One region of the Streptomyces sp. MMBL 11-1 genome, then DNA from elsewhere that is predicted to be linked to it. Evidence: predicted binding sites of a transcription regulator. Region 1 holds the regulator's gene; each other region holds the start of a gene.

Region 1 (10,532 bases):
GCGCGGGCGGCTCCTCGCCGACGCCGTCGTCCGCGACCTGGTCGACTGACCCGGGCGGGGCGCCTCACGGACGGCAGTCCTTCGCCGTCAGCGGGGGCGAGACCCCGGCGGGCTTGCCGCAGACCAGGGTCCGCTCGGCGCTCGGCCCCGGGCGGACCACCTTGACGATGTTGAGGCCGTGCACGTTGTCGGAGACCGAGGACCTCGCCCGGCTGAACGAGATCCTCCCCGTCGGCATGTTGTTGAGGTCCACCGTGTGCAACGTCGCCCAGGTCTCCGCCGCGCTCCGGCGCTTGTCGCCGCGCGCCGCCGCGTCGTACAGGGCGACCGTCGCGCTGTAGGAGATGACGGTCTGCCCACTGGCGAACAGATCGTCCTCCCACGCCGCCCGCCCCGGCGCCAGCTCGGCGACCTCCCGCTCCGGGTGCAGCGCCCGCAGTGTGCGGTAGGCGTCCACGTAGAAGCCGAGGTTGTTTCCCTGGTCCAACGGGGCGAGCGAGCTGTGGTAGAGCGTGACGTTGGCCGCGATCGACGTGCTGTCGTCGAACGTCCCCTTCGTCAGATCGTCCCCGGTGAACACCGTCATCCGCCGGTCCGAGCACCCGGTGGTCTCCGACAGGCCACGCATCAGCGTCGGCACGTCCTCGACCCGCCCGGCGAAGTACAGCGCGTCGGGCACCCGCTCGGCCCGGCAGATGGTCGTCAGCGGGGTGTTCAGGCTCGCCCCGCCCGCCAGGTCGTACGTCACGTCCTTGCCCAGCCCGAAGCCCGCGTCGTCCAGCATCTTCCGGCCCGCGTCCCGCTGCTCGATGGTGTACCGGTCCAGGTCCCCGTTGACGTCCTCGCGCGACAGCACGAGCCCGTGCGGACGGTCGAGGTCCTTCGCGATCTGCCGGGCGACCAGCCCCAGCACATGCGTCTGCTCCTCGTCCGTCGCCGCGAGGCCGAAGTAGTTGGGGAACTCCCGGGGCAGGTCGCTGCTGGAGTTCGTCGTGTTCACCACCGGCAGCCCGGCCTCGCGCAGCAGCTTCACCGCCTTCTCGCTCTCCTGGGTGTTGCGGCCGAGGCCCACCACCCCGACCACCGTCGGATCCCGCCGGGCCACCTCGATGATCTTCCGTACGGCGGTGAGCTGCCGCAGCATGTCCTCGCCGCCGTTCGCGGTCAGCACCCGCAGCTTCACCGACCGGCGCACGGTCTTGTTCACCGCCCGCTGGTGGAGATAGACGCCGGTCAGTTCCTCCAGGCCCTTGCGGGTCGCCTCCCGGTCCTTGCCCGTGGCGGTGAGCGGACCGGCGTACACGACCGTCACGTACGTGTCGTCCGGCTCGATGTCGGCGTTCTCGTCCCGGATCGCCTGCTCGATCCGCTCGAAGGTGATGCCCTTCCCCGCCCCGTTCAGCTCCAGGTCGTTGCCCCGCGCGAAGAGCACCTCGGGCGCGGTCGCCACCCCCACGCACTCCCGGTCGTTGCCCTTCCCCTCCCAGATCGCGTCCGTGCTGCGGTCGGTCAGCGGCCCGTGGCAGTACGTGTCGCGCCAGTGTCCGGCCCACAGGAACGCCCCCAGCAGACTGCCCACGACGAGCACGGCGACGCTCGCCCGCGACATCACCCACCACGCCCAGGTCCGTCGCACCCGGTGGGTGACGAGCTGCGCGTGCGCGTGCTCGTGGGTCAGCTTCTCGGTGGACAGCGGCAGCAGCAGCACCCACGCCAGGGTCGCCGCCGCCCCCGGCGACTGGCCAAGACTCAGATCGTCCACCCAGCGCTCGTAGCGGGCCCGCGCCCCGGACGAACCGGTCGGCGCCCCGGGACCCGGCCGCTCCGGGGGCAGCGGCGGGGTGTGCCGCATGATCTCGGGGGCCTGGAGCGAGGCGAGCAGCAGCAGCGGATCCACCTCGCTGCGCCGCGACCGTACGCTGTTGATCGCGTTGATCAGCAGGATGCCGCCGTTGTCCTGCGTGGCCCGGGGCAGGAACACCACCGGCGGGACCGTGCGCTTGCTGCGCCGCCAGTCCAGGGAGTGCGGGCGGTAGTTGTGCCGCAGATCCTCCAGCAGCGCCTGCACCCGCAGCTCCAGATGGAACTGGCGCGCGTGCTCGTCTCCCGCCCCCGCGTCCGCCACCCGCTCCGCGACCGCCGCCGCCCGCGCCCGGATCACCCGCCACGAACCGCTCGGCGACAACCACGACCAGCCGTCCGACGGATGGCCGGTGCTGGACGCGGCCAGGGACGAGGTGGTGGCGAACCACCGGCTGGCGCGCCGCAGCCACAGCAGCGGCGGGGCGGCCCGGCTCGCCAGCCCCACCACGACGAGACCGATCAGCGCGAGGGCCGCCACCAGCACGGTCAGCAGCCAGTCGATCTCCCCCAGCAGCACGCTGAGGAGGGCGATGAAGAGCGCGCCGACGAAGGTCTCGGGACGCACCGACCGCCGCAGGGAGTCCCACCAGGTGCCCCGGCGGGGCCGGCCGGACCGCCAGCGCAGCCGGCTCAGCTGTTCCAGGATCCTTTCCTCGCGTACCGCGGAGGTGTTCCCGTCGGACTGCTCGACCACCGCCGCGGTGGCCTGCTCGATCGCCCCGAGCAGCCGCGAGCGGGGAAAGGAGAAGGTCTTGTACTGGGTGTTCTCGCGGGTCTCCCACGGCTTCTCGGAGAGCGTGCGCACCATGTCGAGCGCCGCCTCGTACGGGGTCGCCCCCTCGCCCTCCAGCTGCCGCACCGGCACCCGGCGTAACTCATTGGCCCGGTGCACCTGACGTACGAGCTGCTCCACCCGCGCGTCGATCTCCGGACCGGCCCCGGCGTCCGCCGCCTGGACCACGACGAGCGGCATCACCGGCCGGTTGACGCGGTACCGGTCGATCAGCTGCTGTATCAGGTGGAAGACGGCCGAGGCCGCCTCGTTGTCCGCACTGTCCCGCCACACCTCGCGCGCCATCGCCCCGTGCCCTTCCCCCGTGAGCCGTCCGGCTCGCGAACCGCCTGCCCGTTCTTCCCCCTCAATATCCGATGGTGCGTGTGGGGCGCAGGCATTCATAGGGATCGGCACGAGATCCTCTTCGACAGTCCTGCAACGCGCCGGTACCGGGCCGGTATCAGACCCCGGACATCAGTCCGGAAGGGTGACGAAATCGATCAATTCCTCCACTCGGCCCAGCAGTTGGGGTTCGAGGTCCTTGTAGCTGCGGACCTTGGACAGGATGTGCTGCCAGGCGGCCCCGGTGTTCTCCGGCCACCCCAGCGCCCGGCACACGCCCGTCTTCCAGTCCTGCCCCCTCGGCACCACCGGCCAGGCGTCGATCCCCACCGAGGACGGTTTCACCGCCTCCCACACGTCGATGTACGGATGCCCCACCACCAGCACATGCGCGCCGGTCACCCGCTCGGCGATCCGGGACTCCTTGGAGCCGGGCACCAGATGGTCCACCAGCACCCCCAGCCGGGCGTCGGGCCCCGGCGCGAACTCCCCGACGATCGCCGGGAGGTCGTCCACCCCCTCCAGGTACTCCACGACCACGCCCTCGATGCGCAGGTCGTCGCCCCACACCCGCTCCACCAGCTCCGCGTCGTGCCGGCCCTCCACATAGATCCGCCCCGCCCGCGCCACCCGGGCCCGCGCCCCGGGCACCGCCACCGAACCGGAGGCCGTACGGGTGGGACGCACCGGGCCACCGGGGGCCGGGCGTACCAGCGTGACGACCTTGCCCTCCAGCAGGAAGCCGCGCGGCTCCATCGGGAACACCCGGTGCTTGCCGAAGCGGTCCTCCAGCGTCACCGTCGGCCCCTGGGCCGTCTTCTCGCAGCGGATCACCGCCCCGCAGAAGCCGGTGGAGACCTCCTCCACGACCAGATCGGGCTCGGCGGACACCTCGGGCACGGGGGCGGACCTCTTCCACGGCGGGGTCAGGTCCGGCTGGTAGCTGCGCATGGGCACGACGATATTCGCCCGAACCGCGCCGGGCGTGGCGGACCCGGCCATGACCGGCGAGACGGTCCGGGGCTCATTCCCTGTCGAAGGACACGTCGAAGGACGCGTCGAAGGACGCGTCGAGGGACGCGTCGAGGGACGCGTCGAGGGACGCGTCGAGGGACACGCCGAACCGCTCCGCCAGCGCCCCCCGCTGCGCCCGCACGAACGCCGCGTCCACCACCGCCCCGTGCCCCGGTACGTAACGAGCGTCCTCGCCGCCCAGCGCCAGCAACCGCTCCAGCGCGGCCGGCCAGCGTGAGGTGATCGCGTCCCGGCCCGCCTGCGGCTCGCCCGACTCCTCGACCAGGTCGCCGCAGAACACCACCGGAGGCTCGCCGTCCGTGCCCGGCACCAGCACCGCGAGGTCATGGCCGCTGTGTCCGGGGCCCACGTTCGCCAGGAGCACCTGACGGCCGCCGCCCAGGTCGAGCGTCCAGTCGCCGCACACCTCGTGGTGCGGGACCACCAGCGTGTCCGCCGACCGGGCCGCCTCGCCCTCCGGTACGCCGTGGCGCACCGCCGAGGCGCACAGGCCCTCCGCCCCGTCGCGCAGCAGGGCCGCGATGCCCACCGCCCCGTACACCTGCGCCCCGGCGAACGCGGCGGTGCCCAGCACATGATCGAAGTGCGGATGGCTCAGTGCGATATGCGTCACTCTCCGCCCGAGCAGCGCCTCGGCCTGCCGCCGCAGCTCGACGCCCTCGCGCAGCGTGGCGCCGGTGTCGTACAGCAGTGCGCCGTCCTCCCCGGCGACCAGCGCGGCGGTGGCATCCCAGCGGGGAAGGCGCCGCCTGCCGATACCGTTGCCCAACCGCTCCCAGCCGAAGTCTTCCCAAGCGACGTCCATACCACGACGCTAGCGGCAACGGCGCGCGGTCTCGTGGGGGCGTGGCCGGTCGCCCTTGCCCCGGCCCCACCCCACCCCCGTACACTGACGGCGGGATTGCTGGCACTCGAACGCACCGAGTGCCAGACAGACACCGAGAAACACAGCTGGAGGTGTGCGCGATGCTCAGCGAACGCAGACTCGAAGTGCTGCGCGCCATCGTCCAGGACTATGTCGGTACCGAGGAGCCCGTCGGTTCCAAGGCGCTGACCGAGCGGCACCGGCTGGGGGTCTCCCCGGCCACCGTCCGCAACGACATGGCGGTGCTGGAGGACGAGGGCTTCATCGCCCAGCCGCACACGAGCGCGGGACGCATCCCGACGGACAAGGGGTACCGCCTCTTCGTCGACAAGCTCGCGGGCGTCAAGCCGCTGTCGTCGCCCGAGCGGCGGGCCATCCAGAACTTCCTCGACGGCGCGGTCGACCTCGACGACGTGGTCGGCCGGACGGTGCGGCTGCTCGCGCAGCTGACCCGGCAGGTCGCCGTCGTGCAGTACCCCTCGCTGACCCGCTCGACGGTGCGGCACGTGGAACTGCTGGCGCTCGCCCCCGCCCGGCTGATGCTCGTCCTGATCACGGACACCGGCCGGGTGGAACAGCGTATGATCGACTGTCCTGCGCCGTTCGGCGAGACATCGCTCGCGGATCTGCGGGCCCGGCTCAACAGCCGGGTCGTCGGACGCCGCTTCTCGGATGTCCCGCACCTGGTGCAGGAGCTGCCGGAATCCTTCGACAGCGAGGACCGCGGGACGGTGTCCACGGTCCTTTCCACCCTCCTCGAAACCCTGGTCGAGGAGACGGAGGAGCGGCTGATGATCGGCGGCACCTCCAACCTCACCCGCTTCGGACACGACTTCCCGGTGATGATCCGGCCGGTGCTGGAAGCACTGGAGGAACAGGTCGTCCTGCTGAAGCTGCTCGGTGAGGCGACGGACTCCGGCATGACCGTACGGATCGGGCACGAGAACGCCCACGAGGGGCTCAACTCCACGTCCGTCGTCGCGGTCGGCTACGGTTCGGGCGACGAGGCAGTCGCCAAACTCGGCGTGGTCGGACCGACCCGCATGGACTACCCCGGAACGATGGGAGCGGTACGCGCAGTGGCACGTTACGTCGGACAGATCCTGGCGGAGTCGTAAGTGGCCACGGACTACTACGCCGTACTCGGCGTGCGCCGCGACGCATCTCAGGACGAGATCAAGAAGGCATTCCGTCGGCTCGCACGCGAGCTGCACCCGGATGTCAACCCGGACCCGAAGACCCAGGAGCGGTTCAAGGAGATCAACGCCGCTTACGAGGTGCTCTCGGACCCGCAGAAGAAGCAGGTCTACGACCTCGGCGGCGACCCGCTCTCCGCCGGTGGCGGCGGCGGTGGCGGCGCGGGAGGTTTCGGAGCCGGCGGCTTCGGCAACTTCTCCGACATCATGGACGCGTTCTTCGGCAACGCCGCGCAGCGCGGACCCCGTTCGCGGACCCGCAGGGGCCAGGACGCCATGATCCGGCTGGAGATCGACCTCAACGAGGCGGCCTTCGGCACCACCAAGGACATCCAGGTCGACACGGCCGTCGTCTGCAACACGTGCAGCGGCGAGGGCGCGGCCCCCGGCACCTCCGCCCAGACCTGTGACATGTGTCGCGGTCGCGGCGAGGTCTCGCAGGTCACCCGGTCCTTCCTGGGCCAGGTCATGACCTCGCGGCCCTGCCCGCAGTGCCAGGGTTTCGGCACGGTCGTGCCCACCCCGTGCCCGGAGTGCGCCGGCGACGGCCGCATCCGTTCGCGGCGCACCCTGACCGTGAAGATCCCCGCGGGCGTCGACAACGGCACCCGTATCCAGCTCGCCGGCGAGGGAGAGGTCGGCCCCGGCGGCGGCCCGCCGGGCGACCTGTACGTGGAGATCCACGAACTGCCGCACGCCGTGTTCCAGCGGCGCGGCGACGATCTGCACTGCACGGTCACCATCCCCATGACGGCCGCGGCCCTCGGCACCAAGTGCCCGCTGGAGACGCTGGACGGCCTGGAGGAGATCGACATCCGGCCCGGCACCCAGTCCGGCCAGTCCGTGCCCCTGCACGGGCGGGGCATCACCCACCTGCGGGGCGGCGGGCGGGGCGATCTGATCGTGCACGTCGAGGTGACGACCCCGTCCAAGCTCGACGCGGAACAGGAGCGGCTGCTGCGGGAGTTCTCCAAGCTGCGCGGCGAGGAACGGCCCCTGGGTCAGTTTCAGCCAGGCCAGCAGGGTCTCTTCTCCCGTCTGAAGGACGCGTTCAACGGCCGCTGAACCGCTTTCCGCCTTTCACCGCACCGCCCGCCGGTTCACAACCGGCGGGCGGTGCGGCGTACGGCGGGAGAACCGGTCACGGTGTCGCCTGGCTGATTCGGCCCTGTTGGACGGGACGTGGCACGATGCGGTCATGTCCTCCGAGTTGACCGATCTCTGCCGGTATCCGATCGTGCAGGCCCCTATGGCGGGCGGCACGTCCGGGCCCCAGCTCGCCGGGGCCGTCGCCGAGGCCGGCGGGCTCGGATTCCTGGCCGCCGGGTACAAAACGGCGGACGGGATGTACAACGAGATCAAGCAGCTGCGCCGGCTCACCGCCGGACCGTTCGGCGTCAACCTCTTCATGCCGCAGCCCGCGCTCGCCGACCCCAGCGCCGTCGAGGTCTACCGCCACCAGCTCGCCGGCGAGGCCGCCTGGTACGAGACCCCGCTCGGCGACCCGGACAGCGGCGGCGACGACGGCTACGAGGCGAAGGTCGCGATCCTGCTGGAGGACCCGGTTCCGGTCGTCTCCTTCACCTTCGGCTGCCCGACCCGCGACACCCTGGACGCCTTCGCCAGGGCCGGGACCCACACCATCGTCACGGTCACCTCGGCCGAGGAGGCCCAGAGCGCCCAGTGGGCGGGCGCCGACACCGTCTGCGTCCAGGGCGTCGAGGCGGGCGGCCACCAGTCCACCCACCGCGACGACCCGCAGCTCGACCAGACCGGCACCGGGCTGCTCTCCCTCATCACCCAGGTCCGCGAGACCGTGCAGATCCCGATCATCGCGGCCGGCGGCCTGATGCGCGGCGCGCAGATCGCCGCCGTCCTCGCGGCGGGCGCGGACGCCGCCCAGCTCGGCACCGCCTTCCTGGTCTGCCCCGAGTCCGGGGCGCACCCGCTGCACAAGCAGGCCCTGACCAACCCGCTGTTCGTCCGCACCGAGCTGACCCGTGCCTTCTCCGGGCGGCCCGCCCGCGGCCTGGTCAACCGCTTCGTCCGCGAACACGGCCCCTACGCCCCCGCCGCCTACCCCCAGGTCCACTACGTCACCAGCGGGCTGCGCAGGGCCGCCGCCAAGGCCGGGGACGCCCAGGGCATGGCCCTGTGGGCCGGACAGGGCCACCGGATGGCCCGGGAAGTGACCGCGGGCGAGCTGATCGAGCTGCTCGTGGCCGAACTGGAGGCCGCCCGGTCGGCCCTGAGCGTGAGGAGCCCCCGGTGACCGCACCGGTCTTCGTCGTCGAACAGATGCCCGCCGGGCCGGAGTTCGTCCTGGAGGGGCCGGAGGGACGGCACGCCGTCTCCGTCAAGCGGCTTCAGCCCGGCGAGGACGTCGTCCTCACCGACGGGCTCGGCCACTGGGCGGAGGGCGTCGTGCGGACCGCCGAGGGCAAGGACCGGCTCACGGTCACCGGCCTCGACACCCTCCACGAGGAGCCCGCGCCCGCCCCGCGGATCACCGTCGTCCAGGCGCTCCCCAAGGGCGACCGCGGCGAACTGGCCGTCGAGACGATGACCGAGACCGGCGTCGACGCGATCGTGCCCTGGCAGGCGGCCCGCTGCATCACCCAGTGGAAGGGCGAGCGCGGCGCCAAGGCCCTGACGAAGTGGCGCAGTACGGCGAGGGAGGCGGGAAAGCAGTCGCGCCGGGTCCGCTTCCCCGAGGTGACCGACGCGCTGACGACCAAGCAGGTCGCCGCCCTGCTCGCCACCGCCGACTTCGCCGGGGTCCTCCACGAGGACCGCGACCACGACAGCACCCCCCTCGCCACCGCCGAACTCCCGGCCTCCGGCAGCCTCGTGCTGGTCGTCGGACCGGAGGGCGGCGTCTCCCCGCAGGAACTGGCCGTCTTCGCCGAGGCGGGCGCCCGCCCCTACCGGCTCGGCCGCAGCGTCCTGCGCACCTCCACCGCCGGGACGGCCGCGACCGCGCTGCTGCTCGGGCGGACCGGGCGCTGGGGCTGAACAACGCCCGCCGGGCCGGGGATAGCATGCCCCTGTACCGATCACCAGCGAACGAGGAGGCCCGGCGCCATGGCGGGAGAGCCGCAGTCCGACTGCCTGTTCTGCAAGATCGTCTCGGGAGACATCCCGGCGACCATCGTCCGCGAGAGCGAGACCACCGTCGCCTTCCGCGACATCAACCCGCAGGCCCCGACCCACGTCCTGGTCATCCCCAAGGCCCACTACCCGGACGCCGCCTCCCTCGCCGCCGCCGAACCGCTCGTCGCCGCGGACGTCCTGCGCGAGGCCGGAGAGGTCGCCGCCGAGGAGAAGGTCGACGGCAGCGGCTACCGGATCATCCTCAACACGGGCTCCGGCGCCGGCCAGACCGTCTTCCACGCCCACGCACACGTCCTGGGCGGCCGCGGCCTCCAGTGGCCCCCCGGATAACGGAGCCCCCGACCCATGTCCGTACGCGAGCTGGTGGTGCTCGGCACCGCCAGCCAGGTCCCGACCCGGCACCGCAACCACAACGGCTACCTGCTGCGCTGGGACGGCGAGGGCATCCTCTTCGACCCCGGCGAGGGCACCCAGCGCCAGATGCTGCGGGCCGGGGTCGCCGCGCACGACATCGACCGGATCTGCGTCACCCACTTCCACGGCGACCACTCCCTCGGGCTCGCCGGGGTGATCCAGCGCATCAACCTCGACCAGGTGCCGCACCCGGTGACCGCGCACTACCCGGCGAGCGGGCAGCACTTCTTCGACCGGCTGCGGTACGCCACCGCCTACCGCGAGACCGTCGAGCTGAACCAGGCCCCGGTCGCCGGGACCGGGGGAGTCCTCGCCACCACCCCCGGGTACACGCTGGACAGCGCGAAGCTCTCGCACCCCGTCGAGTCGTACGGCTACCGCCTCACCGAGCCCGACACCCGGCGCATGCTGCCCGCCCTGCTGAAGGAGCGCGGCATCGCCGGACCGGACGTGGGCCGCCTCCAGCGCGAGGGTGTCCTCGGCGGCGTCACGCTGGAGCAGGTCTCCGAGGAACGGCGCGGACAGCGGTTCGCGTTCGTCATGGACACCCGGCTCTGCGACGGGGTGTACGCGCTCGCCGAGGGCTGCGACATGCTCGTCATCGAGTCGACCTTCCTCGACGAGGACGAGAAGCTGGCCGTCGACCACGGGCACCTGACCGCCGGACAGGCCGCCCGGGTGGCGAAGGAATCGGGCGTCCGCCACCTCGTGCTGACCCACTTCTCCCAGCGCTACGGCGACCCCGGACTCTTCGAGACCCAGGCCCGCGCCGCCGGGTTCGACGGCGAACTCACCGTCGCCCAGGACCTGATCCGGGTCCCGCTCCCCACCCGGCACCACCCCTGATCCGCCCCCACCCCTGTTTGCGAGACACCGTGCACCTCCCCAAGGCAGAACTCCACCTCCACATCGAAGGCACCCTCGAACC
Region 2 (10,532 bases), 2.2 Mb from region 1:
CGGAGGGCACGGCGCAGCGCGACGGCCGCGGCCGGCCGGACATCGTGCCCGTGCTGTTCCGTCCAGGCGAGCCACGCCTCGATGTCGTCGTCCATGTCGGGCTCCTCGCCCTTCCCGGCGTCGGCCGCCCGCTCCCGCAGCCACGCGACGGCGTCCTCGCGCCGCTCCACCGCGTGAGCGGCCAGCTCGCCCACGGTCAGCACGAGTTGCTCCGCCACCGACAGATCGGGCTCGTCCTCGAACCGGGCCAGGAAGCGGTCGACGAGGTCGTCCGTCCGGTGGATGGCCCATGCGAGTACGGCGGCCACTCCGACCCGGATGTCCTCGTCGCCTTCCACGTCGTCGGCGAGGAGCGGCAGCAGCGCGTCGACCGCCCGATCCCAGGCGGCGGGCCAGGCTACGGGCGCGGTGCGGGCGTCGTTCCCGGCGCGGGCGAGAACGACGAGCGTCTCCAGGATCTGCGGACGCACCTTCACGGCCGGGTCCCCGATGGCCTCGACGAGGAAGGGAAGCACCTCGGGCGCCGCGGGAGACACCGAGCTGCCGTCGCCGCAGCACGCGAAGTGAAGGATGGCTTGGGCGTTCTCGGCCGTCAGCAGATCGGGGGACCAGTGCCGCTCCAGCAGGTCCGGCCCGTACCGCCCCTCCGGCAGGGGGATGTAGAGATCGACCACCTTCGCCCAGTCGACCTCCGCGGCGAACCGGGCCGTCAGCTCCGCGCCCGCACCCGTGCCCTCTCCGTCCTTCATGCCATCCCCCGTTCCGCTTCGGCCTCCCGAAGCTCAAGCCGTCAGATCCGAGCCCTCTTAACAAGGATGGGGTGGATGGGTCAGTTGACCCACCCACCCACCCTGGCTACGAAGTTGACAGTTTGTGATCGAGTTGCGACACACGGTCGCCAGGCTCTAGCGTGCGCAGGAACTGGACCAAAAAGTCGACCCCCACCGGTGCTCCAACACCGACAGGGGTCTGACCACCGAAGATCGAAGCACTCAGAAAGAAACGATCCCCATGGCTGCCAGCCAGTTTAGTGATGCCCACCGCGCCCCGCGCGAGACCTCGCCCGAGAGCGGTGCCGCGAGTCCCCCCGCGTACCCCTCCGCAAGCCCCCACCCCATGGCCAACCCCGGCTACGGCAAGCGCTCCGCCCCCGGCGAACGCCCCCGCACCGACCGGGACTTCGCCCACCTCCGCCCCCGCGACGCCGCCGTCGCCGCCTACATCGACCGGCTGCCCGACGGGTCCGACATCTCCGTGAAGACCCTGGCCAAGCACCTCCCCTACGGCCAGTGCGCCCTGGGCACGACCCTCAACCGGCTCCAGGACGCGGGCCATCTGCGGCGCGGCAGCGAGTGCGTGATCACCGACGAGGTCATGCTCTGGGTGACCCGCACCTTCTTCTCCCGCACCGCACGCGAGGACGACTGGTGGAACGCCTTCACCCGGGGTGACGCCCCGCCGGACGAGCCCCGGCGGCCGACCCGTTCGCGGGCGTTCATCCTGCTGGCGGCGCTCGGCCGGACCGCCCCCGCGCTGACGCTGTCCGCCGCCGACTGCGCACATCTGGAACCGCAGGTCAGCGAGTGGTTCGCGCGGGGCGCCACGGAGGCCGAGCTGCTGCACGCCCTCACCGGCGGGCTGCCGTCGCCCGTCCACTGCGCCGCCCGCCTCGTCGAACGGCGGCTGCGCGACAAGCTGCCGCCCGAGCGGGTCCTGCCCGGCCCCCGTACGGTCCTGCGCACCCTGGAGTGCGGTGAGTGCGGGGCCCCCGGCGCGCCCGAAGCGCTGCTCGGCGGCCTCTGCCGGCCGTGCCGGGGACCGTCCCCGCAGCCGCCGGTCGGCCCGCCGGGGGCCGTGCAGCCGACCGGCGTACGGGACCGGATGAACGCGGTCCGGGCGGGCCTGACCCCCCGATCCGAGAGGACATACCGGTGTACCTCTTGATCGACCGCGAGTCGGGCACGCTCGTCGTCCACAGCGGGCCCGACAAGGGCCGTTACCGCCAGCAGCACTCGTACGACTACGGAGACCCTGCCGTGCTCCCCGACCCCGTCTCCATCACCCCGGACACCGAGGAGCTCAAGAACCACGCTCGCTGAAGCCTCACCGCGCGTCTGCCGCGAGCTGCGTCGTCGCCAGCTCGCGGTACAGGTCGTCCCCGGCGATCAACTCCTCGTGCGTGCCCGCCGTGCGGACCCGGCCGTCCTCCAGGACCACGATGCGGTCCGCGTGCCGGACGGTGGAGAGGCGGTGCGCGATGACCAACACCGTTGTCTGTGCCGCCAGTTCGAGGATCACGTCCCGCAGCGCCTGCTCATTGACCGCGTCCAGCTGCGAGGTGACCTCGTCGAGCAGCAGGAGGCGGGGGCGGCGCAACAGGGCCCGGGCGATGGCTATCCGCTGGCGTTCGCCGCCGGAGAGCGTGACGCCCCGGTGGCCCACCGCCGTGTCCAGGCCCTCCGGCAGCCGGTCGACCAGGGAGTCCAGGCGGGTACGGGACACCGCCTCCGTCAGGACCTTCTCCTCGGCGTCCGGGGCGGCGAAGAGGAGGTTCTCCCGCAGCGTCCCGGCCAGGACCGGCGCGTCCTGTTCCACGTACGCCAGTGAGCCCCGCAGCTCGGCCAGCGGCCAGTCCCGGATGTCCCGGCCGGCGACGGTGATCGTGCCGCCGTCGTGGTCGTAGAAGCGTTCCAGCAGGCTGAACACCGTCGACTTGCCCGCCCCGGACGGGCCCACCAGGGCGACCAGACCGCCGGTCGGAACGTCGAACGTCACCCCCTTGTGCGCGGGCGCCCGCTCATCCCCGTAGCCGAACGTCACGTCCCGGAACGTGACGCCGAGCGGAGTCGCGGGGATCTCCTGCCGTACGGCTCCGGGGTCGGCGGCCGGTTCGCCGGGCAGCGACTCGACCTCGTCGATCCTGCGCACCGCCGCGAGCCCGCTCTGCAAGCCCGTCCAGCCCTCGACCAGACCGCCGATCGGGCCCATCAGATAGAAGAGGTAGAGCAGGAACGCGATCAGCGACGAGATCTCCAGCGAGCCGGACGCGACCCGCGCGCCGCCCACGCCCAGCACCGCCAGGAACGCCAGCTGGATCGACATCGCCATGGTGACGTCGGAGACCGACGACCACCGCGCCACCGAGACGCCCCGGTCGTGCGCGTGCCGGGCAGCCGCCGCGACGGCCGCCGTCTCCCGCTCCTCCGCCCCGCTCGCCTTGACCGTGCGGAACGCCTGGAGCACCCGGTCCAGTGCCGCGCCCATCGCGCCCACGGACTCCTGGGCGCGGAGCTGGGCCCGCTGGATGCGCGGCATCAGCAGGGAGGTCACGGCGCCGATGCCGACGATCACCACCAGCGTCACGCCGAGCAGCGTCAGGTCCATGTACGCCATGAAGCCGATCGTCCCCAGCAGCATCAGCACGCTGTTGAACGACTCGACCAGACCGCTGGAGAGGACCGTCCGCAGCAGGGTCGTGTCGCTGGTCACCCGTGACTGGAGGTCGCCCGGAGTCAGCCGGTCCACCGCCGGGACCTTCAACCGCATGATGCGGCCCACGAGTTGGTCACGTGCGCGGAGGACGACGCCTTCTCCCGTACGGGACATGAGGTAGCGCCCGTACGCGGAGAGGCAGGCTCCGACCAGCACGAGCGCGGTCAGTGCGACGAGTGGCCCCGCGGGCGAACGGTCCGCGGCGAACGCGTCGACCGCGTGCTTCGCCATCAGCGGCATCGCGAGACCCGCCGCGGATCCGGCGAGCGAGAGCAGGCCCGCGCGGACGAGAACGCCGCGGTGCGGACGGACCCGGGAGAGGAGGAGGCGGAGAGGGGAGGGGCCGGCGCCCGGCTCGCCCTCGGCGGAATCTCCGGCCTGCTCCCGCTCCACGGGCTCCACGGGCTCCCCGGGCTCCACGGGCTCCCCGGCCCGCTGCCCCACGGCCCCCCTGGCCGACTGCTCAACAGGCTTCCCGGCCCGCTGCCCCACATCCCCCCTGGCCGACTGCTCAACGGGCTCCCGGAGCGTTTCCTCCCCTTCACCCCTGTCCTCCTCGCCCTCGCCCTCGCCCTCGTTCCCGCTCTCGCCCGCTCGCGTCGTCCCCGCCACCGTGCTCACCCGGACCCCCTCCGTCAGCCGTCACCATCATCAAGGGACGCAGATCCGCCGGTTCCGCCTGCTCGCGACCGTGCGGCCCCCGCCCCGCGCCCAAGCATGCGGGGAGAACGGCAAAGCCCGCCCGCACTCCAGCCCACCGGTCGGACCGGACGCGGGCGGTGCGCGCCGCCCCGCACGCCCCGGCCCGTCGGCCGGGAAACGCCACAGGGGCGGCACCTCCGTGAAGAGGTACCGCCCCTGTGGGACGTACGCGAACTTCGATCAGCCGGAGGCACCCGGAGAGGCCCGGGGCTCCGCGGCGGATCAGAAGTCCATGTCACCGCCCGGCATGCCGCCCGGAGCCGCCGCGGCGGCCTTCTCGGGCTTGTCGGCGATGACGGCCTCGGTGGTGAGGAAGAGCGCGGCGATGGACGCGGCGTTCTGCAGAGCGGAGCGCGTGACCTTCGCCGGGTCGATGATGCCCTCGGCGATCATGTCGACGTACTCGCCGGACGCGGCGTTGAGGCCGTGACCGATCGGCAGGTTGCGCACCTTCTCCACGACGACGCCACCCTCAAGACCACCGTTGACGGCGATCTGCTTGAGCGGGGCCTCCAGCGCGAGCTTCACGGCGTTGGCGCCGGTCGCCTCGTCGCCCGTGAGGTCGAGCTTCTCGAAGACGGCCGAGGCCTGGAGCAGAGCCACGCCACCACCGGCGACGATGCCCTCCTCGACGGCGGCCTTGGCGTTGCGCACCGCGTCCTCGATGCGGTGCTTGCGCTCCTTGAGCTCCACCTCGGTGGCGGCGCCGGCCTTGATGACGGCCACGCCGCCGGCCAGCTTCGCCAGACGCTCCTGGAGCTTCTCGCGGTCGTAGTCCGAGTCGGAGTTCTCGATCTCGGCACGGATCTGCTTGACGCGACCCTGAACCTGCTCGCTGTCACCGGCACCGTCGACGATCGTGGTCTCGTCCTTGGTGATGACGACCTTGCGGGCACGGCCGAGCAGGTCCAGGCCGGCGTTCTCCAGCTTGAGACCGACCTCCTCGGAGATCACGGTGCCACCGGTGAGGATGGCGATGTCCGCGAGCATGGCCTTGCGGCGGTCGCCGAAGCCCGGAGCCTTGACGGCGACGGACTTGAACGTGCCCTTGATCTTGTTGACGACCAGGGTGGAGAGCGCCTCGCCCTCGACGTCCTCGGCGATGATCAGCAGGGGCTTGCCCGACTGCATGACCTTCTCCAGCAGCGGGATCAGGTCCTTGACGCTGGCGATCTTCGAGTTGACGATCAGGATGTACGGGTCGTCGAGCGACGCCTCCATACGCTCCATGTCGGTCGCGAAGTAGGCCGAGATGTAGCCCTTGTCGAAGCGCATACCCTCGGTGAGCTCAAGCTCCAGACCGAAGGTCTGGGACTCCTCGACGGTGATGACGCCTTCCTTGCCGACCTTGTCCATCGCCTCGGCGATCTTGGCGCCGATCTCGGTGTCGGCGGCGGAGATGGAGGCGGTCGAAGCGATCTGCTCCTTGGTCTCCACGTCCTTGGCCTGCTCCAGCAGAGCGGCGGAGACGGCCTCGACGGCCTTCTCGATGCCCCGCTTGAGGGCCATCGGGTTGGCGCCTGCGGCGACGTTGCGCAGACCCTCGCGGACGAGAGCCTGAGCCAGAACGGTGGCGGTGGTCGTACCGTCGCCGGCGACGTCGTCCGTCTTCTTGGCGACCTCCTTGACCAGCTCCGCACCGATCTTCTCGTACGGGTCCTCGAGCTCGATCTCCTTGGCGATGGAAACACCATCGTTGGTGATCGTGGGCGCGCCCCACTTCTTCTCGAGGACGACGTTACGGCCCTTGGGGCCGAGGGTGACCTTGACGGCGTCGGCGAGCTGGTTCATCCCGCGCTCGAGACCGCGCCGTGCCTCCTCGTCGAACGCGATGATCTTGGCCATGTGAAGTGGTCCTCCCGGACAGGGGTGGATTCTCCGGACCGAGAGGCGCCCGCGACGGACGGCCTGCCTGCGTGGTGGTTCCTTGCCCCACCGCGCCTGCGGGCCTCACCGGCCCGGTCCAAGTTTCTGTCACTCTCACCTGGAGAGTGCTAACGCCAATGATTAGCACTCGACCCCTGCGAGTGCAAGCGTCCCTCTCCGGATGTGGACAACGGCGCCCATCGGATGTGAATGACGGCGCCCGCCCGGCGGGGCCGTCAGCACCCGCCGAACGCGGTCCGCGACACCGGGACGCCGGGACGCCGGGACGCCGGGACGCCGGGACGCCGGGACGCCGGGACGCCGGGACGCCGCGACGCCGGGACGCACGTAGGGCCCGGTCCCCTGATCCGGGAGCCGGGCCCTGCGTGCGTGAGTAGTGTCGTCGGACGACCGCGCCGAGCTCAGCCGACGGCGAGCTTGACCATGTCGGCCTGGGGCCCCTTCTGGCCCTGCGAGATCTCGAATTCAACTCGCTGACCCTCTTCGAGGGTGCGGTACCCGTCCATCTGGATCGCGCTGTAGTGGACGAAAACATCCGCACCACCGTCGACCGCGATGAAGCCGTACCCCTTCTCCGCGTTGAACCACTTGACGGTGCCCTGAGCCATGCCTAACTCCCCTATTACTGGCCCTTGCACGGGACCGCACTTCGCGGGCCCGGGTCGGAACTCACCCTCCGACAGGAGAGGGTGCGCGGCGCCGCAGCGCGTCGACCGCGGCCGAATGTATCCGCCCAACTGCCCTCTGCAACAGGTCAATCGGACGAGAATTCTGGGCAGGGAAGAACACGCGAATATGCGGGTTTGCAGAGATTTACGGGCAAGTCGGGCCAGACAAAGGGCACTTATGCCACAAAGGGTTCACGTACTTTGGCTGCTTCTTATCGGGGCCAGGCGCATTCTCATATGCGGGCGGCACGAGCAGCGGACGGTGCTTCCCCAACTCTACCGTGCTCAACCATGCAGAATTGCCCCCTCCGCTTCTCTCGCGGAGGGGGCAATGGTGGTCACACAGAGGTGCGATGGGGCCGCCGGGAGGCGGCCCGGCGGTTCAGCAGCCGCCGGCGACCGCGGGGATGATCGAGACGCCCGCGCCGTCCGGCGTGGCCGCGTCCAGCCCGCCCTCGAAGCGCACGTCGTCGTCGTTGACGTACACGTTCACGAAGCGGCGGAGCTTGCCCTGGTCGTCCAGGACCCGGGCCGCGATGCCCGGGTGGTCCTTCTCCAGGGACTCGATGACCTCGGAGAGCTTGGCGCCCTCCGCCGGGACCTCGGCCTGGCCGCCCGTGTACGTACGGAGGATGGTGGGGATGCGGACCTTGACGCTCATGGTGGGTGCCTTCCTGAAGTCTCGGGTGATCAGTTGGCGGCGAGGCCCGCGGCGCGGAACGCGTCCAGGCTCGGCTTGATGGTCGCCGTGGCCTGGGAGGTCGCGGAGACCGCGTCCAGCGTCTTGAGCCCGTCGCCGGTGTTCAGGACGACGGTGGTGAGCGCCGGATCGATGACGCCCGCCTCGATGAGCTTCTTCGTCACGCCGAGCGTCACGCCGCCCGCCGTCTCGCCGAAGATGCCCTCGGTGCGCGCCAGCAGCTTGATCGCGTCGACGACCTGCTCGTCGGTCACGTCCTCCACCGCGCCGCCGGTGCGGCGGGCGATGTCCAGGACGTACGGGCCGTCCGCCGGGTTGCCGATGGCCAGCGACTTGGCGATGGTGTTCGGCTTCTGGGGCCGTACGACGTCGTGACCGGCCTTGAAGGCGGCGGAGACCGGGGAGCAGCCCTCGGCCTGGGCGCCGAAGATCTTGTACGGCCTGTCCTCGACGAGGCCGAGCTTGATCAGCTCCTGGAACCCCTTGTCGATCTTCGTGAGCTGGGAGCCGGACGCGATCGGGATGACGATCTGGTCGGGCAGCCGCCAGCCGAGCTGCTCGCAGATCTCGTACGCCAGCGTCTTGGAGCCCTCGCCGTAGTACGGGCGCAGGTTGACGTTGACGAAGCCCCAGCCCTCGCCGAGCGGGTCGCCGATGAGCTCGGAGCAGAAGCGGTTGACGTCGTCGTAGTTGCCCTCGATGCCGACCAGCTCACCGCCGTACACCGCGGCCATCACGACCTTGCCCTGCTCCAGGTCGTGCGGGATGAAGACGCAGGAGCGCAGTCCGGCCCGGGCGGCGGCTGCGCCGACGGCTCCGGCCAGGTTGCCCGTGGAGGAGCAGGAGAGGGTGGTGAAGCCGAAGGCGCGGGCGGCCTCGACGGCGATGGCGACGACGCGGTCCTTGAAGGAGTGCGTCGGGTTGCCGGAGTCGTCCTTCACGTACAGGCCGCCGGTGACACCCAGCTCACGGGCGAGGTTGTCGGCCTTGACGAGCTTGGTGAAGCCGGGGTTGATGTTGGGCTTCTCCGCGACGTCGGCGGGCACCGGCAGCAGCGGGGCGTAACGCCAGATGTTGTCCGGGCCGGCCTCGATGGCCTTCCGCAGCTCCTCCGGGGAGCCGGTGGGCAGGTCGTAGGCCACTTCCAGCGGCCCGAAACAGGACGCGCAGGCGAAGAGGGGGCCGAGCTCGAAACGCTCGCCGCACTCGCGGCAGGAAAGCGCCGCGGCGGGACCGAGATCGACGGCCGGGGCGGAAGAAGAAGCGGTGCTGCCTGCAACGGTCTGAACAGCCATGATGGCGGAGGTCCCTTTCTCCTCATCTTCCTCGCGACGCATTTCGCCGCAAGACGGAATTGGCACCTTCCCCACCGTGACCTCGCGGTCGGCGGGAGGGTTGCCGGGACTTCAACGGGCCGTTCCCTCAGTCCCTCTGGATGAGCTCTATGGCGCTGGATCTTCGATCCAGGCGTTTGTGTGCGGTCCGACCCCGACATGCGACGGCCATACGCGTTGTTCAAGACTGTAACCGAAGCACCGGACCGTTGAGATAGTCGTCCGAACCGCGAGATGGATCACACACAGGGAGTGCCGACCGTGCTCGAAGAGGTGGAACGCTGGCTGACCAGGCGTTCCTGGTCGTCCGGCGACCGCCCGTTGAACCGGCTCACCGACGCCCGGGAGGCCGATCCGCGCGGCACGTCGGTGAGCGTGGTGCTGCCCGCCCTGAACGAGGAGGCCACGGTCGGTGCGATCGTGGCGACGATCCGCCGGGAGCTGATGGAGAAGGTCCGGCTCGTCGACGAACTCGTGGTGATCGACTCCGGCTCCACCGACGCCACCGCCGCCGTGGCCCGGGCGGCGGGCGCCCGGGTGGTCCACCGGGACGCGATCCTGCCCCGGATACCGGCCCTGCCCGGCAAGGGCGAGGTGCTGTGGCGCTCACTCCTGGTGACCAGTGGTGAGATCGTCTGCTTCGTGGACGCCGATCTCAGAGACTTCTCGGCGGACTTCGTCTCGGGTACGGTCGGGCCGCTCCTCACCGACCCGTCCGTCCAGTTCGTCAAGGCGATGTACGACCGCCCGCTCGGCAAGAGCGCGGGGCAGGGCGGCCGGGTCACCGAGCTGGTGGCGCGCCCGCTGCTCAATCTGCACTGGCCCCAGCTGGCCGGGTTCGTTCAGCCGCTGGGCGGCGAGTACGCGGTGCGGCGGTCCTTGCTGGAGCGGCTGCCGTTCCCGGTCGGTTACGGAGTGGAGCTGGGGCTGCTGGTGGACGCGCTGCACACGGTGGGTCTGGACGCCCTGGGCCAGGTCGACGTCGGCGTGCGCGTCCACCGCCACCAGGACGGGCAGGCACTGGGCCGGATGGCGGCGGCGATCTACCGCACGGCGCAGCTGCGGCTCTCCCGGGGCCATCTGGTGCGGCCCGTGCTGACCCAGTTCGAGCGCGGCGAGGACGGCTTCGTGCCCCGCACCCATGCGGTGGACACGGAGGAGCGGCCGCCGATGCGGGAGATCGCGGAGTACGCGGAGCGATGGGCCGCTTGACGCCTTGAGGCGTTTGGGGGCTTCCCGAACGGGCTAGGTTCCGCTACATGGTCTCCGAGCACGCCGAACACGAAACCGAACCCGGATCCGAGCCCGTGGCCGCCTCCACCGCCCGGGTCCTCGTCGCGTCCAACCGCGGCCCCGTCTCGTACACGCTCGGCGAGGACGGGACGCTCGACGCCAGACGCGGCGGCGGCGGGCTGGTCTCCGGGCTGAGCGCCGTCGACGACAAGCTGTGGGTCTGCGCGGCCCTCGGCGACGGGGACCGCGAGGCGGTGCGGCGCGGGGTCGGCGAAGCGGGCGTGCGGATGCTCGACATCGACGCGGAGGTGCACGCCGACGCGTACAACGGCATCGCCAACTCGGTGCTGTGGTTCGTCCACCACCTGCTCTACCAGACGCCCGTCGAGCCGGTCTTCGACGCGGAGTTCCGCCGTCGGTGGGCCTCGTACGAGACGTACAACCGGGCCTTCGCCCGGGCGCTCGCCGAGGAGGCGGGCCCCGGGGCGTCGGTCCTCGTCCAGGACTACCACCTGG
Region 3 (10,532 bases), 2.7 Mb from region 1:
TACAACAACGAGGACACCGCGAGCGACTGGCGGATCACGGTCCTGGATCCGGGAGGCAAGCACCGCGTGACCTTCGACGCCCGGGACAAGGGGTTCGAGCACTGTGCCGGAAACGGAGGCGGCGATGACATCCAGCCCTGCCGGGGCGCCTCGGTCGACAAGGGCCTCATCATGCTGGGCGGCACCGCACAGGTCGGCGCGTACGACGTGAGGACCGGGAAGTTCCTGTGGGGCATCAAGTCCGACGATCGTCGCCACCTGTACGCGCTGCGCGCCGAGGACGGCACGTCGATGCGCATCTACGAGGCCGCCGGTCCGAGCACCCCCGGCCGGACCTTCCTCATGGGTCCGCGCGGCGCCGGCACGGAGACGGAGGTCGTGAAGCACCCGGCGGCGACCGCCGCGTGGGAGTACGAGATGTTCATGGGGCACACGGCCTACGTCGACGGACGGCTCGTCCTGACGTCGACGACCGTGAGCGGCGACGAGAACCACAAGCCCGTGCGCGAGGCCCGCATGCTGTCCTTCGCCGCCGCGCCCTGACCCGTACTGAGGGATCTCCCCTCCCTGTGCACGACGTGCGGTTCCGGGCCCTGGACGTGGACGGGAAGAGGCCGGAGCCGGCGCCGCGGGGGCGCGGGGCAGCGGGCGGGTGGGCCACCGGAACACGCGGGGCACTAACGTGCCGCGTATGACGACTGCACTGATCACGGGCGCGACGGCGGGCATCGGGGCCGCGTTCGCGCGGCGGCTCGCGGCCCAGGGGCACAACCTGGTGCTGGTGGCGCGGGACACCGCGCGGCTGCGCGAGCAGGCCACCGAACTGCACGACCGGCACGGCATCGAGGCCGAGGTGCTGAGCGCCGACCTGTCCACGGACGGCGGGATCGAGGCGGTCGAGAAGCGGCTCGCGGAGCGCACGCACCCGGTCGACCTGCTGGTCAACAACGCCGGGTTCGGCAACAAGGGGCGCTTCCTGGAGGTGTCCATGGCCGATGAGCTGACGATGCTGAAGGTGCACTGCGAGGCGGTGCTGCGGCTGACCTCGGCCGCCGTCACCGGGATGAGGGAGCGGGGCCGGGGCGGGGTCGTCAACGTGGCGTCGGTGGCGGCGTTCGTGCCGCGCGGTACGTACGGGGCGTCGAAGGCGTGGGTCGTGCAGTTCACCCAGGGCGTGGCGCGGGATCTGGCCGGGTCGGGGGTGCGGCTGATGGTGCTGTGCCCGGGGTTCGTGCGGACGGAGTTCCACGAGCGGGCCGGGATGGGCACGGACAACATCCCGGGCTGGATGTGGCTCGACGCGGACAAGCTGGTGGCGTCCGCGCTGACGGATCTGACGCGGGGGAAGACGGTGTCGATCCCGGACCCGCGCTACAAGGCGCTGATGGGTCTGGTGAAGGTCGCCCCGCGTGGCCTGCTCGGCGGGGTCACCTCACGGACGGGGCGCAAGTACGGCCCGCGGTAGCCGCTTCGACGGTCCGCGGCAGCGGCCTCGCCCGCCTCTCTGCGCGGTCGGGACGGTCGGCGCGGTGCGGTGCGGTGCGGTCGAGTCGGGACGCACCGAGGCCCGGCGCCCCCTCGACGGGAGTGCCGGGCCTCGGGCGTACCGAACGGCGTACCGAGCGGTGCGGCCGTACTAGTGGGAGTGGCCGTGGCCGCCGTGCCCGGCGTCGGCCTCTTCCTCGGCCGGCTTCTCGACGACCAGGGTCTCGGTCGTGAGCAGCAGCGACGCGATGGACGCGGCGTTCTCCAGGGCGGAGCGGGTGACCTTGACCGGGTCGATGACGCCGGCCTTGACCAGGTCGCCGTACTCGCCGGTGGCGGCGTTGAAGCCCTGGCCCTTGTCGAGCTCGGAGACCTTGGAGGTGATGACGTAACCCTCCAGGCCGGCGTTCTCGGCGATCCAGCGCAGCGGCTCGACGGCGGCGCGGCGGACGACCGCGACACCGGTGGCCTCGTCGCCGGTCTTGCCGAGGTTGCCCTCCAGGACCTTCACCGCGTGGACGAGGGAGGAGCCACCGCCGGAGACGATGCCCTCCTCGACCGCGGCGCGGGTGGCGGAGATGGCGTCCTCGAGGCGGTGCTTCTTCTCCTTGAGCTCCACCTCGGTGGCGGCGCCGACACGGATGACGCACACGCCGCCGGCCAGCTTCGCGAGGCGCTCCTGGAGCTTCTCGCGGTCCCAGTCGGAGTCCGTGGACTCGATCTCGGCCTTGATCTGGTTGACGCGGCCCTTGACGTCCTCGGAGTTGCCCCCGCCGTCGACGATGGTCGTGTCGTCCTTGGAGACGGTGACGCGGCGGGCGGTGCCCAGCACGTCGAGACCGGCGCCGTCGAGCTTGAGGCCGACCTCCTCGGCGATGACGGTCGCACCGGTGAGGGTGGCGATGTCACCGAGCATGGCCTTGCGGCGGTCGCCGAAGCCCGGGGCCTTCACCGCGACGGCGTTGAAGGTGCCGCGGATCTTGTTGACGACGAGGGTGGAGAGCGCCTCGCCCTCGACGTCCTCGGCGATGATCAGGAGCGGCTTGGAGGCGCCGGCCTGGATGACCTTCTCCAGGAGCGGGAGCAGCTCCTGGATGGAGCCGATCTTGCCCTGGTGGATCAGGATGTACGGGTCGTCGAGGACGGCCTCCATACGCTCCTGGTCGGACACCATGTACGGGGACAGGTAGCCCTTGTCGAAGGCCATGCCCTCGGTGAACTCCAGGTCCAGGCCGAAGGTGTTGGACTCCTCGACGGTGATGACACCGTCCTTGCCGACCTTGTCCATCGCGTCCGCGATGAGCTCGCCGACCTGCGGGTCCTGCGCGGAGAGCGCGGCCACGGCGGCGATGTCGGCCTTGTCGTCGATCGGGCGGGCGGTCGCGAGGAGCTCCTCGGACACGGCCTTGACCGCGGCGTCGATGCCCTTCTTCAGGGCGGCCGGGGAGGCGCCGGCGGCGACGTTGCGCAGGCCCTCGCGGACGAGCGCCTGGGCCAGGACGGTCGCGGTGGTGGTGCCGTCACCCGCTACGTCGTTGGTCTTGGTCGCCACCTCCTTGACGAGCTGCGCGCCGAGGTTCTCGTACGGGTCGTCGAGCTCGACCTCACGCGCGATGGTGACACCGTCGTTGGTGATGGTCGGAGCGCCGAACTTCTTGTCGATGACGACGTTGCGGCCCTTGGGGCCGATCGTCACCTTGACCGTGTCGGCAAGCTTGTTGACGCCGCGCTCAAGGGCGCGACGGGCGTCCTCGTCGAACTTCAGAATCTTCGCCATGGGCTGTGTTCCCTCTCAAAATGAACTGCGCCCCTCGCCGCCCGGCTAGTTATTTCGCAGGGGGCCAGGGGCGCAGAACACAAGCAAACGTGGGTGAATTACTTCTCGACGATCGCGAGAACGTCGCGGGCCGAGAGGACGAGGTACTCCTCGCCGTTGTACTTCACCTCGGTGCCGCCGTACTTGCTGTACAGGACGACGTCGCCGGTCTTGACGTCGAGCGGAAGCCGCTCGCCGTTCTCGAAGCGGCCCGGGCCCACGGCGAGGACGACGCCCTCCTGGGGCTTCTCCTTCGCGGTGTCCGGAATGACCAGGCCGGAAGCCGTGGTCTGCTCGGCGTCGAGCGGCTGGACCACAATGCGGTCCTCAAGCGGCTTGATCGCAACCTTGGAGCTGGTGGTCGACACGATCCGGTCTCCCCCTTCGGAGATCTCACGGGGTTTAACAGTCTGTGGGCGGCGACCTGACCGGCCCGTCGTCGCGGGTGCCGGACCTGCCCTGTCGCGCAAGGTGGTGCTGGCACTCTCCAGGGGGGAGTGCCAGACCTGAGACTATGACCGCGATTAGCACTCGGTCAAGCGGAGTGCCAATTCACCACCCTCGCGCCGTCTCGATCGCGGCTCCGTCGGATCACCCTTCCGGACAACGTGGGGGCGGAGCGCCGCGTTCCGTACGACGGGGACGGTGCGGAGATGCCGCAGCGGGGGCGACAGCGACGCGTGCGCGCGCGGCGGGGGGCCGGGCGCGCACGCGCGGGTCGGATACGGGGTGGGGCGCGGGTCAGACGTAGTCCTCCAGCTTCGCCACCGCGTACCCCTTGTCGGTAATGGTCTTCATGACCTGGCGGATCATGTCGGGCATCGAGCCCTTCCAGTCGTCCTCGCCCCGGAAATGGGTGAGGACGATGTCGCCGGGGTGCAGGTCCCGGTCCCACTCGCGCCATTCCATGTGGTCGGGGAAGGCCTCGGAGGACCACAGGGGTACGGCGGTGATCCCGCAGGACTTGGCGACGACGAGCGTGTCGCGGTTGTAGTTGCCGTAGGGCGGGCGGAAGAGGGTGGGCCGCTTCCCGAAGTGCTTGAGGATCTTCTCCTGCTGGCCGCAGATCTCCCGCTTCTGCTCCGCGCGGGAGAGGCCGGGCAGATAGCGGTGGTTGAGCGTGTGGTTGCTGATGACCACCCCGCGCTTCTGCATCTTCCTGAAGTAGCCGTAGTCGTCCTTGGTGACGTAGTCGCTGATGAACGCGCTGTACGGGATGTCCAGTTCGGTCATCATCCGCAGCAGTTCGGGATCCTTCTCCGCCCCGTCGTCCATCGTCAGGAAGACGATCTTCTCCTTGGTCGGGACGGTGGTGAAGACGGGCGGCAGCCCGCCGTCGTCCCGGACCTCGAAGCCCTCGCGGGTGGTGAGGCGCGGCTTCGCCTTCGGCGGCTCGGGGGCCGCGAGCGGGGTCTTGGCGAGCCCCCACTTCTTCGCGGCGACCGCTCGTCGGGCCTGCTTCTTCCTGAGCGCCTCGGCGTACGTGTCCAGGGCGCGGGCGGGCCCGGCCTGCGGAGCGGCCTCGCCCGGCTGGCCGGCGGCGGGCTTCGCGGGTCCGCCGGAAGTCCCCGTGCCACTGCCGCCCGTCTCCGCCGCGCACCCGGAGGCGACGGCGGCGGCCAGCAGGGCCGCCAGCACGACGGTGCCCGTCCTGTGCCACTTCATGGCCGATTCTTCTTTTTGTCGTACTAGCTGCATGGCGCCGCATCCTGCCAGCCGTCGGCCCGCCTCCCGCCCCGACACCGCGAGCGGTGCGGCCCCGTCCCCCGGCCGGCCCACAGCGGCCTTCAGCGGTGCGGGGAGCGGCACTCCACGCACCGGCCACAATGGACCGGGTGAACGCAACGACCCCCTCCGCCCCGGCCGACGACCCCGCCCGCGCCGCCTTCGCCGCGCTGCGCACCCCCGAGGGCGAGCAGCTGCTGGCCGAGCTGCGCGACCACGATCCCGCCGACGAGCTGGCCGCCGCGACCCGGCTGCGCCGTACGCACCCGGCGGAGCTGGTGTCGGCGGCCCTGGGTCAGGCCCGGCTGCGGCAGCGGGCGGTGGCCAAGTTCGGGGCCGAGGACGCCTACCGGATGTACTTCACGCCCAACGGGGTCGAGCAGGCCACCCGTACGTCGGTCGCCGCCCACCGTGCCGCGCGGTTCGCCGGGCTCGGCGTGCGGAGCGTGGCCGACCTGTGCTGCGGCATCGGCGGCGACGCCCTCGCCCTGGCCCGCGCCGGGATCTCCGTCCTGGCCGTGGACCGCGACCCGCTGACCGCCGAGGTGGCCCGCGCCAACGCCGAAGCGCTCGGCCTGGAAGGGCTGATCGAGGTGCGGTGCGCCGATGTCACGGAGATCGACACCGCCCCGTACGACGCGGTGTTCGTGGACCCGGCCCGGCGCGGCGGACGCGGCCGCATCTTCGATCCGGAGGCGTACTCACCGCCGCTGTCGTGGGCGGCGGCCGCCGCGCTGAAGGCCCCGAGGGCGGCGCTGAAGATCGCCCCGGGCGTGCCGCACGAGGCGATCGGCCCGGAGGCGGAGGCCGAGTGGATCTCGGACGGCGGCGAGGTGAAGGAGGCGGTGCTCTGGTACGGGGAGGGCTTCGCACCCGGCGCGTTCCGGGCCACGCTGCTGCCCTCCGGGGCGACCCTGACCGCCCCGGCACCGCTGCCCGCCCCGCCGGTGGGCCCGGTCGGGCGCTATCTGTACGAGCCGGACGGCGCGGTGATCCGGGCGCATCTGGTCGCCGACATCGTGGAGCGGTGCGGAGGGCGGCTGGTGGACGAGACGATCGCGTACGTCACGAGCGATACGCGGTACTCCGCCCCGTACGTCTCCGGGTACGAGATCACCGACCGGCTGCCGTTCAACATGAAGAAGCTGAAGGCGCTGCTCCGGGAGCGGGAGGTCGGCGTACTGACCGTCAAGAAGCGCGGCTCGGCGGTGGAGCCGGAGGAGCTGCGTCGCCGGATGAAGCTGAGCGGTCCGCACGCGGCGACGGTGTTCCTGACCCGGGTGGCGGGGGCTCCGACGATGCTGATCGGCCATCCGCTGGGCTGACCCGCCCGGCGGGACCCGTCAGGATGCCCACCACCCGGCGACGGTGCGCCAGGGAGGCCGGGGTCCGTTCAGGCGTCGCGCAGTGCCTGGATGTCCAGCTTGCCCATGCCGAGCATCGCCTTCATGGTCCGATCCGCCTTCGCCGGGTCCGGGTCGGCCAGCAGGCGCGGCAGCTCGTTCGGCACGATCTGCCAGGAGACCCCGTACTTGTCCTTGAGCCAGCCGCACTGGCCTTCCTCGCCGCCCTCGGAGAGCGCGTCCCAGAACCGGTCCACCTCGGCCTGGTCGGCGCAGTCCACGGAGAGCGAGATCGCCTCGGTGAAGGGGAACTGCGGGCCTCCGTTGAGACCGATGTAGTCCTGGCCCGCGAGCCGGAATCCGACGGTGAGCACGGAGCCCGTCTCGCCCGGGGCGGACTCGCCGTAGTGGGTGACGTCCAGGATGCGGGAGTCACCGCCGAAGATCGCGACGTAGTGTTCGGCCGCCTCCTCGGCCTTGCCGTCGTACCAGAGACAGGGGGTGATCTTCTGCATGGTCTTCTCCTCGTCGGACCGTCCCACGCGTCCGGGCCGGGCGGTCCGGACGTCGTGGAAGGTAGACCCGGCCCGCCGCCCGAACTCATCGGACCGGACACGCCCGCCCCCTCCCTCACCCGCGCGGGCTCAGCGGGAGGCCTCGTCCGTACGGGCTCAGCGGGAGGCCGCGTCTCCCTCCCGCCCGACGCCCCGGCCCCGCCCGACGCCCCGCCCGACGCCCCGGTCCGCGCCCGGCGGCCCGCCGAGGGCCCTCCGCTCCGCCGGCAACAGGACGTACGCCGCCAGCGCGGCCGCCGCCAGGAGTCCCGCCGCGGCCCAGAACGCGGCCGCGTACCCCGAGGACAGCCCGGTGGGGCCGGTGGAGCCGCCGGTGACCCGGGCGGCGACGGTCACCAGGACCGCGAGGCCGAGCGAGCCGCCGACCTGGCGCGAGCTGTTGAGCAGCCCCGAGGCCATGCCGGTCTCGCCCGGGGCCACGTCGGTCGTCGCGGCCGTGCCGAGCGGGACGAAACAGAGCCCGATGCCGAAGGAGCAGAGCAGCGACGGGCCGAGGATGGAGACGAGGAAGCCGCCGTCGACCGTGGCGTTCGCCGCGAACCAGGCCATGCCGAGCGCCGCCAGCGTCGCGCCCACCGCCATCAGCCGCCGGATGCCGAGCGCGGCGACCGCCCGGGTGGCGAGGACCGAGCCGGCGACGACGCCCACGCAGAACGGCAGGAACGCGAACCCGGCGGCCGTCGGCCCGAACCCGAGGATCAGCTGCATGTAGAGCGAGACGAAGTAGAACGCGCCGAACTGGGCCGAGGCCAGCAGCAGGCAGAACAGGTTCGCGGTCAGCACCGGCCGCCCCCTCAGCAGGCCGGGCCGGAGCAGCGGGGAGGCGGTCCGCAGTTCGACGGCGACGAAGGCGGCCAGCAGGATCACCGCGGCGCCGAGGGAGGCAAGCGTGGTCGCCGAGGACCAGCCGTGTTCCGAGGTCCGCACCAGGCCGAGGACCAGCAGCGTCGTCCCGGCCGTGACCAGCAGCGCCCCGGCCACGTCCGGCCGCGCCCCGGCCCGGCGCCCGCCGCCGACGGGCCCGGTGCGCGCGGCGGCGGCCAGCGCGAAGGCGACGATCGGCACGTTGACCAGCATCACGGACCGCCACCCCGTCGCGTCGGTGAGCACTCCGCCCGCCAGCACCCCGACCGCGCCGCCCGCCGCGCCCGCCATGCCCCACAGCCCGAGCGCCCGGGAACGGGCGGGCCCGGCCGGGAAGGCGAGGGTGATCAGGGCGAACGCCACCGGGGCGAGGGCCGCCGCACCGACGCCCTGCACGGCCCGCGCCGCCACCAGCGACCCGGGCGACCAGGCAAGCCCGCCGGCCAGGCCGGCCAGGCCGAAGAGCACCAGGCCCGCCGTCAGGACGCGGCGCGGACCGGCCAGATCGGCGAGCCGGCCGCCGAGCATGAGGAGACCGCCGAAGGCGAGGGCGTACGCGTTCACGACCCACAGCAGCCCCTCCCCGCCGAAGCCGAGGTCGCTGCGGATGTCGGGCAGCGCGACGTTCACCACGGACACGTCCAGCGACACCAGGAACTGCACCGTGAGCGCCACCACCAGCAGCCACCGCGCGGGCCGCTCCCCCGCGCCCGGCACACCCGCCGCCCCGCCCTCGGGGCCTCTCGCCGTTCCGCTCTCTCCCGCGCCGCCCATGGCGTCCCCTTCCCCTCACGCTTCCCTCGACCGGGAATTACCTACACGTACAGAAAATTGGCGCCGAAGCATCGGGAGGGTCCCGCGGCGGACCGGAACAGAGCCCCGGAAGGAGAGAATGCCCAGGTGTCGGCCACCGAGAAGAGCGAGACGACGAAGAAGATGAGAAATCCGGCGGCGGGCGGCAAACCGGGCGTTCCCGGGCGGCCTGCCGGGCGGCCCGTGGGGCGGCCCCGCCGGCTGGACCCGGAGGTGATGGTCGCCACCGCGCGCCGCATCGTCGAGGAGGAGGGCGTGGCCGCCCTGTCCATGCGCCGGGTGGCGAAGGAGCTGGGCAGCACGCCCATGGCCCTCTACCACTACGTGCGGGACAAGGACGAGCTGCTGATGCTCACCCTGTCCGGTACGGCGGCGGCCTTCCCGCGCCCGCAACTGCCCGAGGACCCGCGCGAGCGGCTGGTGGCGGTGGCCGCGCACATGCACGACGTCGTCGGCCGGATCCCCTGGGTGCTGGACGTGCTGGCGCTGGGCGGGCTGACCGACCGCGACGCGCTGTGGATGGTGGAGGAGATCATCGACTGCGCGCTCGCCTGCGGCCTCTCCCCGGCCCGCTCGGTGCGGGCGTACCGGACGATCTGGAGTTACGTCTACGGGGACCTGGTCTCCCGCAGGGCGGCGGCCCGCCGGGCGGAGAACCCGTCGCGCCGGGAGTTCTTCCCGGAGATGGTCACCGAGCAGGACGCGGCGGAGCTTCCCCGGCTCACCGAGGTCAGGGACCGCTGGCGGGAGTACGCCGCCGACTACGAGACCGTCGAGGAGCTGGACGCGATCGTGGACGGCCTGATCCGGCGCGGCACCCGGGGCCCGGAGGCCTGAAGCCTCCGGCGGAGGTGCGGCTCAGCCCACCGCCTCGAAGCGCCACCGGTGCACCGGGCGGGTGATCAGGGCGGCGTCGGGCTCGGGGAGTTCGGGGAGGTCGTCGCCGTACGAGGCGTCACGCCACCACGTCATCACCAGTACCCGGTCCTGCGGGGCGCGCAGCAGTTCGCGGCGGTGCGGCTCGCGGGCCAGCTCGGCGGAGCGCGCCCGCGCCCACTCCAGGAGTTCGCCGCCGAGGCCCTCGGCGGCGCGGGCCTCCCACATCAGGACGATGGTCGCGGCGCTCATGAGTACAGGTTGTCCTTGCTGATCTCGTGCACATGGTCGTGATCGTGGGAGTGGCCGTGCCCGGGGCCGGCGCCCGGCACATGCGGCTCGGTCACCGGCAGCGAGGAGTCCGCGGAGAGTTCCAGGTCGGAGGGGCGGCGGTTGCGGGCGACCATCTCCGCGCCGAGCGCCGCGACCATCGCGCCGTTGTCGGTGCAGAGCCCGGGGCGCGGCACCCGCAGCCGGACGCCGGCCCGCTCGCACCGTTCCTCGGCCAGGGCGCGCAGCCGGGAGTTGGCCGCGACGCCGCCGCCGATCATCAGGTGGTCGACGCCCTCGTCCTTGCAGGCCCGGACCGCCTTGCGGGTGAGCACGTCCACCACGGCCTCCTGGAAGGACGCCGCCACATCCCGTACCGGCACCTCCTCGCCCGCCGCGCGCTTCGCCTCGATCCAGCGGGCCACCGACGTCTTCAGGCCGGAGAAGGAGAAGTCGTACGGGGCGTCGCGCGGGCCGGTCAGACCGCGCGGGAACGCGATCGACGTCGGGTCGCCCTCCTTCGCGAGCCGGTCGATGACCGGACCGCCGGGGAAGCCGAGGTTCAGCACGCGGGCGATCTTGTCGAACGCCTCGCCCGCCGCGTCGTCGATCGTCGCGCCGAGCGGGCGGACGTCGCTGGTGATGTCGGGGGCCAGGAGCAGCGAGGAGTGGCCACCGCTGACCAGGAGGGCCATCGTCGGCTCGGGCAGCGGCCCGTGCTCCAGCTGGTCGACGCAGATGTGCGAGGCGAGGTGGTTGACCCCG

What was found. Region 1 encodes HrcA, which represses chaperone genes, less so after heat shock. Its sites were predicted from a motif close to TTNGCACTCNGNNNNNCNGAGTGCNAA; they were not measured.
Region 2: groL (chaperonin GroEL) is a predicted target of HrcA. The motif match lies at 6,202-6,228, and genes of this name have one in related genera.
Region 3: groES (co-chaperone GroES) is a predicted target of HrcA. The motif match lies at 3,826-3,852, and genes of this name have one in related genera.

The regions. Positions count from the first base shown of each region.
Region 1 is NZ_CP117709.1:2,200,462-2,210,993, reverse strand. It holds gene hemW (radical SAM family heme chaperone HemW) at 1-49, shown strand, start outside; gene PSQ21_RS09545 (ABC transporter substrate-binding protein) at 65-2,941, opposite strand; gene PSQ21_RS09540 (DUF3097 domain-containing protein) at 3,113-3,931, opposite strand; gene PSQ21_RS09535 (MBL fold metallo-hydrolase) at 4,005-4,820, opposite strand; gene hrcA (heat-inducible transcriptional repressor HrcA) at 4,982-5,998, shown strand; gene dnaJ (molecular chaperone DnaJ) at 5,999-7,141, shown strand; gene PSQ21_RS09520 (nitronate monooxygenase) at 7,275-8,348, shown strand; gene PSQ21_RS09515 (16S rRNA (uracil(1498)-N(3))-methyltransferase) at 8,345-9,091, shown strand; gene PSQ21_RS09510 (histidine triad nucleotide-binding protein) at 9,161-9,520, shown strand; gene PSQ21_RS09505 (ribonuclease Z) at 9,536-10,450, shown strand; gene PSQ21_RS09500 (adenosine deaminase) at 10,480-10,532, shown strand, end outside.
Region 2 is NZ_CP117709.1:4,419,614-4,430,145, reverse strand. It holds gene PSQ21_RS19450 (hypothetical protein) at 1-749, opposite strand, end outside; gene PSQ21_RS19445 (hypothetical protein) at 1,117-1,944, shown strand; gene PSQ21_RS19440 (hypothetical protein) at 1,932-2,099, shown strand; gene PSQ21_RS19435 (ABC transporter ATP-binding protein) at 2,104-4,113, opposite strand; gene groL (chaperonin GroEL) at 4,417-6,039, opposite strand; gene PSQ21_RS19425 (cold-shock protein) at 6,483-6,689, opposite strand; gene PSQ21_RS19420 (MoaD/ThiS family protein) at 7,132-7,410, opposite strand; gene thrC (threonine synthase) at 7,440-8,744, opposite strand; SAM riboswitch class I at 8,764-8,891, opposite strand; gene PSQ21_RS19410 (glucosyl-3-phosphoglycerate synthase) at 9,045-9,995, shown strand; gene PSQ21_RS19405 (alpha,alpha-trehalose-phosphate synthase (UDP-forming)) at 10,043-10,532, shown strand, end outside.
Region 3 is NZ_CP117709.1:4,895,230-4,905,761, reverse strand. It holds gene PSQ21_RS21815 (outer membrane protein assembly factor BamB family protein) at 1-543, shown strand, start outside; gene PSQ21_RS21810 (SDR family NAD(P)-dependent oxidoreductase) at 692-1,465, shown strand; gene groL (chaperonin GroEL) at 1,637-3,262, opposite strand; gene groES (co-chaperone GroES) at 3,361-3,669, opposite strand; gene PSQ21_RS21795 (polysaccharide deacetylase family protein) at 4,043-4,966, opposite strand; gene PSQ21_RS21790 (THUMP-like domain-containing protein) at 5,128-6,351, shown strand; gene PSQ21_RS21785 (VOC family protein) at 6,420-6,884, opposite strand; gene PSQ21_RS21780 (MFS transporter) at 7,041-8,582, opposite strand; gene PSQ21_RS21775 (TetR/AcrR family transcriptional regulator) at 8,709-9,458, shown strand; gene PSQ21_RS21770 (hypothetical protein) at 9,480-9,749, opposite strand; gene tsaD (tRNA (adenosine(37)-N6)-threonylcarbamoyltransferase complex transferase subunit TsaD) at 9,746-10,532, opposite strand, start outside.